One region of the Ruminococcus sp. RTP21198st1_G1_RTP21198_201120 genome, then DNA from elsewhere that is predicted to be linked to it. Evidence: predicted binding sites of a transcription regulator. Region 1 holds the regulator's gene; the other holds the start of a gene.

The links. The regulator HrcA, encoded in region 1, represses chaperone genes, less so after heat shock. The targets are predictions, from matches to a motif close to TGTTAGCACTCNNNNNNNNNGAGTGCTAACA.
Region 2: a site for HrcA is predicted at 2,780-2,810, ahead of groES (co-chaperone GroES). Genes of this name have one in related genera too.

What each region holds. Positions count from the first base shown of each region.
Region 1 covers NZ_JBCOMH010000010.1:53,086-60,706, forward strand. Annotated here, with positions in the region: gene AB5627_RS07950 (NlpC/P60 family protein) at 1-22, opposite strand, end outside; gene spoIIP (stage II sporulation protein P) at 195-1,358, opposite strand; gene sfsA (DNA/RNA nuclease SfsA) at 1,418-2,104, opposite strand; gene AB5627_RS07965 (hypothetical protein) at 2,327-3,151, shown strand; gene AB5627_RS07970 (hypothetical protein) at 3,181-3,930, shown strand; gene hrcA (heat-inducible transcriptional repressor HrcA) at 4,182-5,210, shown strand; gene grpE (nucleotide exchange factor GrpE) at 5,233-5,805, shown strand; gene dnaK (molecular chaperone DnaK) at 5,869-7,621, shown strand, end outside.
Region 2 covers NZ_JBCOMH010000013.1:10,425-18,045, reverse strand. Annotated here, with positions in the region: gene AB5627_RS09465 (response regulator transcription factor) at 1-347, opposite strand, end outside; gene groL (chaperonin GroEL) at 729-2,372, opposite strand; gene groES (co-chaperone GroES) at 2,416-2,688, opposite strand; gene xylA (xylose isomerase) at 3,616-4,941, shown strand; gene AB5627_RS09445 (cation:proton antiporter) at 5,047-6,312, opposite strand; gene AB5627_RS09440 (carbohydrate-active enzyme) at 6,533-7,621, opposite strand, start outside.

The DNA.
Region 1 (7,621 bases):
TCATGGGGTAAAAATTTTTCATAATATCAGTTCTCCAAAATATGAGCGTATTATATATTTCTCACGCTGTAACGTTTATGTAGTCCTTTTCATTATAACGCAAAACCCCGTTCTTGTCAAGAAACCAGCCGCTAAAAGCCGTATTTTCGGCATTTTAAGACAATTCGCCACACATATTTTGTGCGTTATTGCACCTATTCTCCTCCGAACATCTCACCCAAGGTCTTTCCTATAAGCTCGCCTGTATACTGTGCCTGAGTGATAGAATTGCCGTGACTTCCCACCTCTATAAGAAGCGAGCCGGTGGTCAAGTCCTGATTATAGTGGCGATAGTCAAACAGAATAGGCCGTGTAAGCCCCTGCCAATCGCTCTCCAAAGCCGACTGCAAGGCACAGGCAAAGTGAAAATTCTTCATATAGTCAGGCATACCCATAGTGCCGTCATCACACCCTGATATTATCATAAGCTGAGCCGCTTCCCTGCCCTCTATCTCCGTCACAGGTGCGAGCCTTGTGCCGTCCTCACGTTCTATGCCGTCACGGTGAACGTCAAGACATACCTTTATAGAGGGGTACTCCTCCAATATCTGCTTTACCGCCATTCGGCTTGAATCGTAAGAGCCGTCATAGCTGGGATAATCATGCACAAGTGTATCGTGGATATACGCAACGCCTGCTTTGTCAAGCTGTTCGCATATCTTGTCCCCTACCGACAGCATATTCATTTCAGGGTCGGTGGTCTTACAGGAAAAGGAGCTGTCATAGTGGTCTTTGTCTGTGGGCTCAAAGCTTTCCGTGGCGTGGGTGTGATAAATAAGTATCTGCGGCTCAGAGGAATTTCCGTCTATTTGAAAATCATATGGCTTTGAGCTTTCCTCATAAAGCTCATCATTTGAAAGGTCAGTGCAGTTCCTCACCTGACCGCCGCCGTCAAGGTCGAAATACTGCTCGCCGTCATATCTGCCGTAGGTGTATTTTTCTATAACACCGTCATTTCCCTCCATGCTTGCAGGATATGGTATCTTGTCCGTCACGTCCTGAGCAGGCAAAGGACTTGGCACTTCTGCGCTTACAGAGGGCGTTTGCTTCTCCTGTGGCGCCATATCCATATCCCATATACTGTGCTTTGACACCACCGCCGCTTCAAGTTTACTTGGATATGCGGTCTGCGCAGTTGCTTTGCTATCATCATCAGCGGAAAAATAAGGCTTGTATTCTCCCATAGCCACCCCTGCCGCCACAGCCGCCACCCTGCCAAACCTGCTTGCAGATCTTGCATAAAGCCATATCCCCGTGGGCATAACGAACGCCACAATTATAACTGCAACACAACGCAGGCAGACTTTCTTTATATCCAATGCTGTCACTCCCATATACATCTTAGTATTATAATGTATATGCAGGACGAGCCGTCATATTACCTGCCCAGCTTCACCTTAACAGGCTTGCCCACTGTCATAGAGTCATGGGTCACGTTGCAGTCATAGCATAGTATCTTCACGCCCTTTCGGGAAGCTTTCTCCAAAGCCTCTCCAAACTCAGGGTGAGTGTCATAATTTGGAGTGAAATATTTCACATCGCTCATCTGAACGAGTATCATTATATAAGACTCATACCCCTCATCGAGGCAGTGAGAAAGCTCCTCTATATGCTTCACCCCACGGAGGGTAGGAGCGTCAGGGAAAAGCACAACGCCGTCTTTCTCCAGCGTACAGCCCTTGACTTCCATGAAGATCTTCCTATCCTGCGACTCTAAGTAAAAATCAAAGCGTGAATTGCCGTATTTCTTTTCGGGATAGACCGAGAAGCCCTCGCCAAAAGGCATTTTTTCTCTCAGCCACTCCCCTACCGCCTTATTCGGGGCTTGGCTGTCCATGTTTATAAGTCTGTCACCTTTTTCCACTGCAACAAGGTCAAAAGCGGTCTTTCTCGATGCACTGTCTGAATGTTCAAGCCAAACAGTACACCCCTCGATCAAAAGTTCTTTGCATCTGCCCGTATTTTTCACATGGCAGACCTCGGCTTTGCCGTCTATCTCAACGTTGGCGATAAACCTGTTCGGTCTTGATAGAAATTTGCCTTTATGTATATTATCGTATCTCATAATTCGCTCCTTTTATTCTTACTATTCACATTATACCACAAATATGTTTGATTATAAATACCTAAATCATTCATTCTTAGCTTTGCTGATTTGTGGTTCGATACGAAAAGAGAAAAATATTTCACAAAATCTATTGACGTTATTTGTGAAATATGTTATAGTTTTGAGTATAGGTTATATAACAATAATAATTTATTAAAATTTTAGAAAGAGGTATTTATAATGAAAAAAATAACTGCACTTCTCGTTTCACTTATAATGTCATGCGCAGTAATGGCAGGCTGTTCTGACAGCAGTTCTTCAAGCTCATCAAAAGCAGACAGCACATCAAAGGCAGAAACAAGCGCAGCCGCTGACGAGTCAACTGCTTCAGAAGCAGGCACAGCCACAGATCTCGAGGATACTCTCACAGCGCAGTATACAAAGAAGATACAGGGCGAGAGCCTTGCTATCGACATGACAGTGGCAAGCGAATATGACAATTCATCAGCTGTTGTTGAGATAGCAGGCGGCAATATGCACATGAAAATGAACTTTATGGGCGTGGATATGGACATCTATAATATCGACGGAGTTATGTACACACTTGACAGCGAGTCAAAAACGTATTACACTGTTGATATGGAAGAATCTATCGACGACTTCAAGAGCGAGATAGGCTACGGCATTAACGACAGCTACAAGTTCATAAGCTCTGAAACAACTGACGACGGTCTTATCTGCGAAACTTTTGAAAGCACAGAAGATCCTGATATGGAGCTTGAATCAGGCGTAACTCTCGACACAAGCGATTCTGACGATTATTCTTTCACAACAACATTCAAGTATTACTTCAATGCTGACACAAAGGATATTGTTAAGATAGAAACTATCTCTGACGGCTCAACGACTACTGTTACAATAAACTCATTCACAACTGAAAACGTTGAAGTCAAGCTCCCTGACGATTTTGACAGTTGGACAGAACAGTCTTTCGATAAGGACACTGAAGATATCCCTTATGACGCTGAACTCGATGTTGAGTCAGGCGCTGAGTCAGCCGAGTGATTCTTGTCATTTTTCGGAGGCAAAATATTATGAACAAGAAAATGGTAACTATTATTGCAGCTTTGGCAATGTGTACAGCAATGGCAGGCTGCACTGGGAACGATACTGCAAGCTCTTCAAAGGCTGAAACAACTACTACAACAACGGCTGCCGCAGAGTCTGCCGCTCCTGCTGAAAGCACAGCAGACGAAAGCACAGCTGACAGCACTTCCGCAAACGCAGGCACAACAGATTATGACGTTGACGGTGATTTCAGAGCTTTCGAGCAGATGAAAGACAAGTATGAGGGCAACTATCTTGCGAACCTTACAGGTCAGATGTCAAACAACGGCACAAAGTATACTATCTGCATAAAGGACGGCAAGGCTTATCAGGCACTCACAGTTCAGGGCATGAAGTCATACACAGTTTGCCCTGGCGACGGAAAGCTTTACAACGTTTCAGAAGGCACGACCACCTACAGTATCGAGGACGACGACGGAAATCAGTGGAAGTCAGCCGACATACTTTTCGGTGCGACACTCGATTTTGACCACGCATATATTGACACAACAACAAACGTTGTTCACGAGTATTATAACCTCGACAGCAGTGTTTCAGGCGGTGAGGGTCAGATAGTTTACGGCTTTGACGGCGCTACATATGACCTTAAGCAGGTAGTTCTGCTCCCAGAGGGTGCTGACGAATCAAGCGCAGTTTACTTCACTGTAGATTCCATAGGCGAAGCAGACGACAGCCTGCTTACTGTTCCTGATCTTTCTGCTTATACAAAAGAATAATTTTATCTGATCTTTTTCCAACATCGGGCGGACAGACCACTGCGGTCTGCCCGCTTTTTTGCATTTTCAGCAAAGTGTTGTGCAATATGACGGAAAAGAAATTCAAATATTTTTAAAATTTGTGAGAAAAATAGTCTTAAACCCCTTGACAAAATCGTCAAAAGGGTATAAACTATACTTAGCACTCGAGAAGAAAGAGTGCTAACACTTAAATACAATAAGTGCTAACAAGAAGAACGGGTGGTGAGCAAATGGACGACCGCAAGCTGAAAATACTTTCAGCGGTAGTCAATGAATATATCGTAACTGGCGAGCCTGTAGGCTCAAAGGCGATAATGGCTCACGTCAAAGCGTCCTCAGCGACCATAAGAAATGAAATGGCAGAGCTTGAGAAGCAAGGCTATCTCGAACAGCCACACACCTCCGCAGGCAGAATACCAACATATAAAGGCTACAGGCTTTATGTTGACCAGCTCATGGAACAAAACCAGCTTACAGCAAATGAAAAGAAGATGCTGGATTCAATGATACCGCAGGAATATGTCACAGAGGAAGACCTTGTGAACAAGGCTTCAATGGCATTGGCGGATCTTACGAAATGTGCGGCGGTGGTCGCAAACGCAACGCCAAAGTTCTCGCTTATCTCAAAGGTAGAGGTAATACCTACAGGAAAGAGAATGTACGTTATTTTGATGATAACGTCCAACGGCTCTATTAAGAATAAGGTTTGCCGATTGGAGTTCGACCTCAGTCAGGATCAGCTTGAGTTTTTTGATAACTTCGTAAAGGAAAATCTCAACGGCGTGCCTATCGACAGTCTTTCGGACGCTTATCTTGAAAAGCTCACAGAAGCAATGGGAACGTACATGATGACCCTTTCACCGCTTGTTTCCGAGATAATGAAGATGACAAAGGAAATGAGCAGCGTGTCTATCAAAGGTCAGAGTAATCTTCTCACCTGCAAGGACTTCAACCAAAATGAGATAATAAGCTTTCTCGATAATCAGAAGGAGCTTAAAGGATTTATTGACGAAACGTTCTCAGGGCTTCACGTTATGTTCTCCCCTGAGCGTGACGGGTTTGTTATCCACAACTCCTCTATTATAACAGCTCCGTTCTCAAAGGACGGCAAAACAGCAGGTGCGCTGGGGCTTATAGGTCCTATGAGGCTCGACTATGCGAAGTTTATCCCATATCTCGAGTATTTCACAGGAAAGATATCGGAAATGATATCCGAAAAGCCACAAGAGCAAAACAAAGAAGATGACGAAAACGAATAAAAAGAAAGGCAGGCGGCGTAAATTGAGTAAGGAAACTGAAAAGGACACCGAGCTTGAAAAAGAGGAAAACACCTCTGCTGAAAGCGAAGAAGTGAAAGAAGCGGCGGATACCGCAGAAAATGCCACTGAGGATACAGAGAAAAAGGCGGAGGAGAGCGAAACAGAAAAGCTGAAAAAAGAGCTTGCCGAAGCAAATGACAAGTATCTCAGACTTATGGCTGAATATGATAACTTCAGAAAAAGAAGCGCAAAGGAAAGACTGGAGCTTACAGACACAGCAAAGGGAAATGTGATAAACGGCTTCCTGCCGGTGTTTGATAACTTTGAAAGAGCGTTAGGCACAGAAACTCAGGACGCAGTTTATAAACAGGGTGTTGAAATGATCTTCAATCAGTTCAGCGACGCTCTGAAAAAACTCAACGTTGAGGTCATGGAGCTTGCGGGCAAGGAATTTGACCCGAACGTTGCAACGGCGGTCAGCACAGTTGACGACCCTGACCTGGGTGAAAATATTGTGGCGCAGGTGCTTCAAAACGGCTACACCATAGGCGGCAAGGTAATAAGACACGCAATGGTAATAGTAGCAAACCCATAAACAAAGACATCGGGACTTAAGGTCTTGATATAAATTAAGTAAATTTTGAAAGGACTTGATCTTATGAGCAAAATCATCGGTATAGATTTAGGTACAACAAACTCTTGTGTAGCAGTTATGGAGGGCGGCGAAGCCGTTGTTATCCCTAACAGCGAGGGTGCAAGAACAACTCCGTCAGTAGTTGGCGTTTCAAAGAACGGCGACAGACTTATCGGTCAGGTAGCAAAAAGACAGGCTGTTACAAACTATGACAACACTGTAATTTCTATCAAGAGACATATGGGCTCTGACTACAAGGCTCACATGGGCGGCAAGGATTACACTCCACAGGAAATTTCAGCTATGATACTTCAGAAGCTGAAGGCTGACGCTGAGGCTTATCTGGGCGAAAAGGTAACAGAGGCTGTTATCACAGTTCCTGCTTACTTCACAGACGCACAAAGACAGGCTACTAAGGACGCAGGTCAGATCGCAGGTCTGACAGTTAAGAGAATCATCAATGAGCCAACAGCCGCTGCACTTTCTTACGGTATTGATAAGGAAGAGGATCAGAAGGTCATGGTTTACGACCTGGGCGGCGGTACATTCGATGTATCTATCATCGAAATGGGCGACGGTGTTACAGAAGTTCTTGCTACAGCAGGTAACAACCACCTGGGCGGCGACGACTTCGACCAGAGAATTATCGACTGGATGATTGCAGAGTTCAAGAAGACTGAGGGCGTTGACCTCTCAGGTGATAAAATGGCAATGCAGAGACTCAAGGAAGCTGCTGAAAAGGCTAAGATAGAGCTTTCTTCTACTGCTTCATCAACTATCTCTCTCCCATTCATCACAGCAGACGCTACAGGTCCAAAGCATCTTGAAATGACACTTACACAGGCTAAGTTCAACGAAATGACAGCAGACCTTGTTGAGTCAACAATGGGACCAGTTCGTCAGGCACTTTCAGACTCAGGTCTGTCAGCTAACGAGCTTCAGAAAGTCCTTATGGTCGGCGGTTCTTCAAGAATACCAGCCGTTCAGGAAGCTGTTAAGAAATTCCTTGGCAAAGAGCCATTCAAGGGCATCAACCCAGATGAGTGCGTAGCACTTGGCGCTGCATATCAGGGCGGCGTTCTCGCAGGCGACGTTAAGGACGGTCTGCTCCTCCTCGATGTAACTCCACTGTCACTTGGTCTTGAAACAATGGGCGGTATCTGCACAAAGATCATCGAGAGAAACACAACTATACCTACAAAGAAGTCACAGATATTCTCAACTGCCGCTGATAATCAGTCAGCCGTTGATATCAACGTACTTCAGGGTGAGCGTGAGTTCGCTAAGGACAACAAACAGCTCGGTATGTTCAGACTTGACGGAATCGCTCCTGCTCCAAGAGGCGTTCCACAGATCGAGGTAACATTCGATATCGACGCTAACGGTATCGTACACGTTTCCGCTAAGGATCTTGGCACAGGCAAGGAGCAGAACATCACGATCACTTCTTCAACAAATATGTCTAAGGACGATATAGATAAGGCTGTCAAGGAAGCTGAGGCATATGCAGCAGAGGACGCTAAGAAGAAAGAGGACGTTGACGCAAGAAACGCTGCTGACCAGCTTTGCTTCCAGGCTGAAAAGTCACTGGGCGAGTTCGGCGACAAGGTAGACGCTGCTGACAAGTCAGCTTGTCAGGCTAAGATAGACGCTCTTAAGGAAGCCCTCAAGGGTACTGATATCGAGGCTATCAAGGCTAAGCACAAGGAGCTTGAGGAAACATTCCAGGGCGTTGCAACTAAGGTATATCAGCAGGCTGCACAGGCACAGCAGGCAG
Region 2 (7,621 bases), on a different contig from region 1:
GCCTTTATTCTTGCGATAACTTCCTTTGTATCGAAAGGCTTTACGATATAGTCGTCAGCTCCAAGCTCCAGACCAAGCACCTTATCAAATGTTTCTACCTTTGCGGTTATCATGATGATAGGCACGTTGGACTTCTTTCTTATCTCACGGCATACCTGCCAGCCGTCTATACCAGGCAGCATAATGTCAAGCAGTATGATGTCAGGCTTAAGAGCGTTGAATTTTACCACTGCTTCCTCACCGTCATGTGCAAGTATTACTCCATAGCCCTCCTTTTCAAGGTAAAGCCTGAGCAGCTCGCAGATGTTCTTATCATCGTCTACTACCAATACTCGTCCAAGCGACATATTTCATCTTCCTTTCGTTTATTTACTTCTTTTCATGCCCATTATTTCAAATTTTCGCACTTCTGAAAATTTGAACAAAAGGCAATAATTATTCAAATTGATATAAGTATTATAACAAATTCACAAACCCATTGTGTGAATATTTATTTAATTTTTTATTAAATATCATAATTTGCTTCAATTTTAAGCGGACGTCTGCAACAATATGTATATATTTAATTTAATTAATCAATACTTTTGGATTTTACTTACAAAAGCATTGAGGATATTATTTGATTTTTGTAAACCATGTCATAAAATATTACCCATTCCATACAAACAGCCTCCGCAGGATAACTACGGAGGCTGTAAATTATATCAGATATTAGTCATGGGAGCTTATTAGTACATACCGCCCATTCCGCCTGCACCTGCTGCTGCGGCTGCCATAGCAGCGTCAGCCTGTGGGTCCTTCTTGTCTGCAACAAGGCTCTCTGTAGTGAGCACCATTGAAGCAACAGAAGCTGCGTTCTGGAGAGCTGAACGTGTAACCTTAGTAGGGTCAACGATACCTGCAGGTATCATGTCAACATACTCAGAAGTATAAGCGTTGAAGCCGTAGCCGACCTTTCTTGAACGGATTATCTTGTCTATGATAACGCTGCCCTCAAGACCTGCGTTCACTGCGATCTGTCTAACTGGTTCTTCAAGAGCCTTGTAAACGATCTGAGCGCCTGTCTTTTCGTCACCGCTGAGCTTGTCAACGAGCTTCTTAACTGCTGGCATAGCGTTGATAAGAGCTGTTCCGCCGCCTGCTACGATACCCTCTTCAACAGCTGCCTTTGTAGCTGCCAGAGCGTCCTCGATCCTCAGCTTCTTCTCTTTCATTTCTACCTCAGTTGCAGCACCGACCTTGATAACAGCTACGCCGCCTGAAAGCTTAGCAAGTCTTTCCTGAAGCTTTTCTCTGTCGAAATCAGAAGTTGTGTTCTCGATCTGTGACTTGATCTGACCAACTCTTGCCTTGATATCGTCGCTGTTGCCTGCGCCGTCAACAATGATAGTGTTCTCTTTCTGAACGACTACCTGTCTTGCTCTGCCCAGCTGCTCCATAGTTGTTTCGCTGAGTTCAAGACCAAGTTCAGATGAAATTACCTGACCGCCTGTGAGGATAGCGATATCCTGGAGCATTTCCTTTCTTCTGTCGCCAAAGCCAGGAGCCTTTACAGCTACACAAGTGAAAGTACCTCTCAGCTTGTTTACGATAAGAGTTGAAAGAGCCTCGCCCTCAACGTCCTCGGCAATGATAAGGAGCTTCTTGCCAGCCTTTACGATCTGCTCGAGAAGTGGAAGAATTTCCTGAATGTTAGAGATCTTCTTGTCTGTGATAAGAATGTAAGCGTCATCAAGGACAGCTTCCATTTTATCTGTATCTGTTACCATATAAGGTGCGATATATCCTCTGTCGAACTGCATACCCTCAACGACTTCGCTGTAAGTTTCAGCAGTCTTTGACTCCTCAAGAGTAATAACGCCGTCAGCAGTTACCTTTTCCATAGCCTCAGCGATAAGCTTACCAATGTTCTCATCAGCGGCAGAAACAGCACCTACTCTAGCTATCTCATCAGAGCCTTCTATCTTCTTTGAGTTAGCGACGATAGTTTCAACAGCAGTATCTACAGCCTGATCCATACCTTTCTTAAGTACCATTGGATTAGCACCTGCTGCGATATTCTTCATACCCTCTCTAACAAGAGCCTGAGCAAGCAATGTAGCTGTTGTTGTACCGTCACCGGCAGCGTCGTTAGTCTTAGTAGCGACTTCCTTTACAAGCTGTGCGCCCATGTTCTCGAATGGGTCGTCAAGCTCGATCTCCTTAGCTATAGTAACACCGTCGTTTGTGATAAGAGGAGCACCGTACTTCTTATCAAGAACTACATTTCTGCCCTTAGGTCCCAGTGTTATCTTAACAGTGTTTGCGAGCTTGTCGATACCGCTCTGCAAAGCTTTTCTTGCGTCTTCGCCAAAAATTATATCCTTAGCCATTGTAAATTACCTCCGTTTATATACTATTTAAAATGCAGTGAAATTAGTCAACAACTGCGAGAATGTCGTCCATTTTAACGATAATGAACTCTTCACCGTCCAGCTTAACATTAGTACCGCTGTACTTAGAGATAAGCACCTTGTCACCCTTATTAACGCCCATAGTAACGTCCTTTTTACCAGGGCCTACAGCTATTACCTCTGCGACCTCAGGCTTTTCCTTAGCTGAGCCTGTGAGAATGATACCGCTCTTTGTGGTTTCCTCAGCCTCTGTCATCTTAACTACAACTCTGTCCTGCAATGGTTTGATCGCCATGATAAGTTCCTCCTTTTATGATACCTTTTAATATGCTAAATTAGGATCCTTCGTGGTCGTACCTATGTTTTCAGCACTCTCACGATCGGATTGTTAGCACTCAGTCTTTCTGAGTGCTAATTATATTTTAGCACCTTTTTCGCAAAATTCAAGTCATTTAAGGTCATTTATGTGATTTTTGTAGGGTTGCACAATATCTATTAAGTCGCAAAATGATTTTGAGAGCATATTGTACAATTCATTGTGGAGTATTGCAGATCTTAAATCAGATTTTCGGGTAGGAATAAATGTATTCAATGGAGGTATGCGTATCAACAGTATCCATAATTGTAGGGGACGATGGGCAAGTTTTTCGGTTGCCAAACCGTGTTGTAATTGTGGGCTTGTTCCTTCGACGGGCGAACGGTGTTCGCCCCTACAGATTTGTTGCCGTGGGGTTCGTGTTTCAGCCGTTTATATTCTATTTTCAAGCTTCAAACAAGGTGCAGGAAGTGCTTTTCTGTGCGATCAGAACCTCTCATCGTGTTCACCTAACTCACGTTGACAAAATGTTTCCTCATACACTGCTACCTTGCAGGATATTCGATTTGGGATAATACCCTTATACTTATCCCGAAAAAGGGGTGCTTTGTTGCATAAAAAATGCAACAATTGCAGAAATGTTGCCAAATTAAAAGATAAATCATTTGTTTGCACAAGTTTAGTTGTCAGAATTTGTGCAGTTATTACACAAAATTATTACAGAAATATTGATGAAAGTACGAGAAAAAATAGTGTGTCTATGCAGTTATCCCACAATTTTAATATATATCAATATATGCAATTTTGATAAAAAACAGTTGACAAACGGGTGCGATTTGGTGTATTATTGTATTGTAATCGTTTAATCGTTAAGATCAAACAATAATATATTCGGAGGTCAAAATTATGGCAGAGTATTTTAAGGATATTCCAAAGATCAAGTATGAGGGTGTAAACTCAACTAATCCCCTCTCTTTTAAGTACTATAACCCAGATGAGGTTGTAATGGGCAAGACTATGAGAGAACAGCTCAAGTTCGCTCTTTCATGGTGGCACACAATGGGCGGCGACGGCACTGATATGTTCGGCTGCGGCACTACTGACAAGACTTGGGGCGAGGCTGCTCCTGAGGCAAGAGCTAAGAAGAAGGTCGATGTTGCTTTCGAGATAATGGACAAGCTTTCTATCGACTATTTCTGCTTCCATGACCGTGACCTTTCTCCTGAGTACGGTGATCTCGGCACAACTAACGCAAAGCTTGCTGAGGTAGTTGACTACATAGCTGAAAAAATGACTGCTGACCCTACTAAGAAGCTTCTTTGGGGTACTGCTAAGTGCTTCGATCACCCAAGATATATGCATGGTGCAGGCACATCACCTTCTGCTGATGTTTTCGCTTATGCGGCTGCTCAGATCAAGAACGCTGTTGACGCTACTATCAAGCTTGGCGGTAAGGGCTACGTTTTCTGGGGCGGAAGAGAAGGATATGAGACTCTTCTGAACACAAACATGGGTCTGGAGCTTGACAACATGGCAAGACTTATGAAGATGACAGTTGATTACGCTCGTTCAAAGGGCTACACTGGTGATTTCTACATCGAGCCAAAGCCAAAGGAGCCTACAAAGCATCAGTATGATTTCGATACAGCTACAGTTCTTGGATTCCTGAGAAAATATGGTCTTGACAAGGACTTCAAAATGAACATCGAGGCTAACCACGCTACACTTGCCCAGCACACTTTCCAGCATGAGCTGAGAGTTGCAAGAGATAACGGTGTATTCGGTTCTATCGACGCTAACCAGGGCGACCCACTGCTCGGTTGGGATACAGACCAGTTCCCTACAAACGCTTATGACGCTACACTTTGTATGTACGAAGTTCTCAAGGCAGGCGGCTTCACAAACGGCGGTCTGAACTTTGACGCTAAGGCAAGAAGAGGCTCATACACAATGGAAGACATTTTCCTGAGCTACATTGCAGGTATGGACACATTTGCACTTGGTCTTAAGGCTGCTGCAAAGATCATTGAGGACGGCAGACTTGACAAGTTCGTTGATGACAGATATGCAAGCTGGACAACAGGCATTGGTGCAGACATCATTGCAGGTAAGGCTGACATGGAGAGCCTTGAGAAGTATGCAGTTGAGAAGGGCGAAGTTACTGACTCACTTTCTAGCGGCAGACAGGAATATCTGGAGAGCGTACTCAATCAGATCATGTTCAATCTTTAAGCAGGGGCGTGCCCCTGCACCCATATCCGCTATCATTCGTGGTAGCGGATTTTTTTGTACAAAAAAAGAGCGGAGTTTTTTGCTCCGCTCTTTGCTTTTTTTTCATTACTTTTCTTTTCTTGAGAGTTCCTGCAGCTCCTGTTCATACTGTGAGAAGCCCTCAACAGACTTCATAAGCTCGTCCTCAACGTGTTCTTCATGATTATCCTTAAACACAAACTTCAGGAATACCGGTGTGATTATCGTTGTTGCAACCACCATGATGATGATAGGTGCGAAAACTTCGTCGCCCATAAGTCCAAGCTTCTGTCCTTTAGCCGCTACTATAAGTGCGACCTCGCCTCGTGAGATCATACCCATTGCTATCTGCAAGCTTTCCTGATTTGTATACTTACAAACCTTTGCGCCTAGTCCGCAGCCTATTATCTTTGTGATTATTGCCACAGCAAGGAGCAAAACTGTAAACAGCACCATTTTGCCGCTCATGTTGATACCGTTCATTGTAAGACCGATGCTTGCAAAGAACACTGGTGAAAGGAACATATACGAAAGTGTTTCAAATCTGTTTGAGATATACTTTACGTCCTTTTCGCTTGAAATTGCAAGACCTGCAACAAATGCGCCTGTGATATCTGCTACGCCGAAAAGCTCTGCTACATACGCCATGAGCAGGCAGAAAACGAAGGAAATGATAACGTGACGTCTAAGGTCTTTTTTATCTCTTTTTCTCCACTTTGTGAACACAACATGGTAAACGACTGTACAGCCGATAGCCACTGCAAAGAACGCTACTATCTTAATAAGAACTGTTGCAACGTGAACGCTTGTATCTGCAAGGCTTGTGATAAGGGTCAATGCGATGATACCAAGGATATCGTCTATGATAGCCGCACCGAGAATGGCATTACCTGCTCTTGTAGAGAGCTTGCCAAGCTCTTTCAGAGTTTCTACTGTGATAGAAACTGATGTTGCAGTAAGCACAACGCCTATGAAGAGATGCTGCAGGAATGGTGAGCAGGCGAGCTTATCGCCCTTGCCTACGCCCATTGCAGCGGCAAGTCCAAGTCCGCCGAACAGTGGTACGATAACGCCAAGAAGAGCGATTATGAATGACGCTTTACCAGTCCTTTTAAGCTCCTTAACGTCTGTTGTAAGTCCTGCGGTGAACATCAGCACGATAACGCCAATTTCTGACAGTTCTGAGATGAACTCAGTTTCTTTTACAACATTAAGAACGGCAGGTCCGAGTATTACACCCGCCAACAACGCACCGACTACCTGCGGCAGTTTCATTTTCTTTGTTACAAGTCCGAGAATTTTGGTCGAAAGCAGTATAAGTGCAATAAACAATATGTAGCTGTATTCTTCCATGATTTTACTTCCTTTCCACGCCGCCATTATATGACGTTAATGCGTAAAAATAACGATCTACAGCATTTTACTCTCTGCAAATCGTCATTGATTTTCCGTATCTTATTATAGCATTATGCCGCACTATAGTCAACAGACAGCACAATTTGTTCACAAAAAAGAGCAACAAAAAAGAGCCGCAAAAGTCGGCTCTTTTTGTGATTATTTTATCAAAGTTTGTTTATACAGCTTTTTTGCCGTTAGGGAATATCTTATCCTCGCAGATACCTGCCATTTTCTCTATAGCAGGCTGTATATCCAGCCACAGACCGCAGCCGTCGTCCTGACCGCTTGTTTTCCATGCAAACACGCCGTTCCAGCCATTATTGTAAGCGTCCTCATAAGCTGAGGTGATGTCGAAATCGCTGTCGCTTGCAACGGCTGGGCATTCGCCTATAACGCAAGGCTTTGTACCGTCAAGGCCAAAGTCTGTTGGAGATTCGCTGAAAGGATATCCCCACATTCCCTGCATCCAAGTGTACCAATGAGTTGAATAAAAGTCAACATAGGCAAGGCTCTTGTCATACTTATCACCGCTCAAAACGGTCTGAAGCTCGCTGTCGGATATTTTGTTGCCCTGCTGGCTGTCGGAGTTATACTTTATCATACCCATGCCCACAGTTACGAGAACGTCTGAATTTGCATGGATAGCTGCGGCTGCCTTTGCATAATACTGCTCCAGATAGAGCCAATCAAGCTTGCCACACTCTTCATTTTCAACTATCCAGTCAGGCTCGTTACAAAGGTCCACAGACCAGAAATAATCGCTCTTGCCATATCTTTGAACGAGAGGAACTATATAGTTATCTACAAACATATCTGTCTTGTCGCTGTCCTGAATGAGCGTTCTCCAAGCCTGATAATTCTGGTTCTGATCCTTGAAGTTATCAAAGGACTGAACTGTTGCCATTATATAGATCTGATACTGCTCTGCAAGATAGAACAGATTGTCAAGATCCTCCCAATGAGCTGTTGTTGCACCGTCAAATGTACCGTCTGCTGAGATAGCCATACCAACGTCGCCGTTGCAGATTATCCAGATCCTTGCGGCATTTACGCCTGAATTGTGAAGCTTCTGGAAATGATCCTGCCAGAACTCAAAATTAAAGCCTCCGCCAAAGTCGTTCCACTTATCCCATGGAGCGTTCACTCCATTGAACCAAAGCTCCTTGTCGCCCACCATGAATTTTGTTCCGTCGATCTTGACTTTCGCTGAGCCGTCGGTCGTTGTTGCATAATCCTTTTCAGGCATTGCAGTTTCCGAAACAAC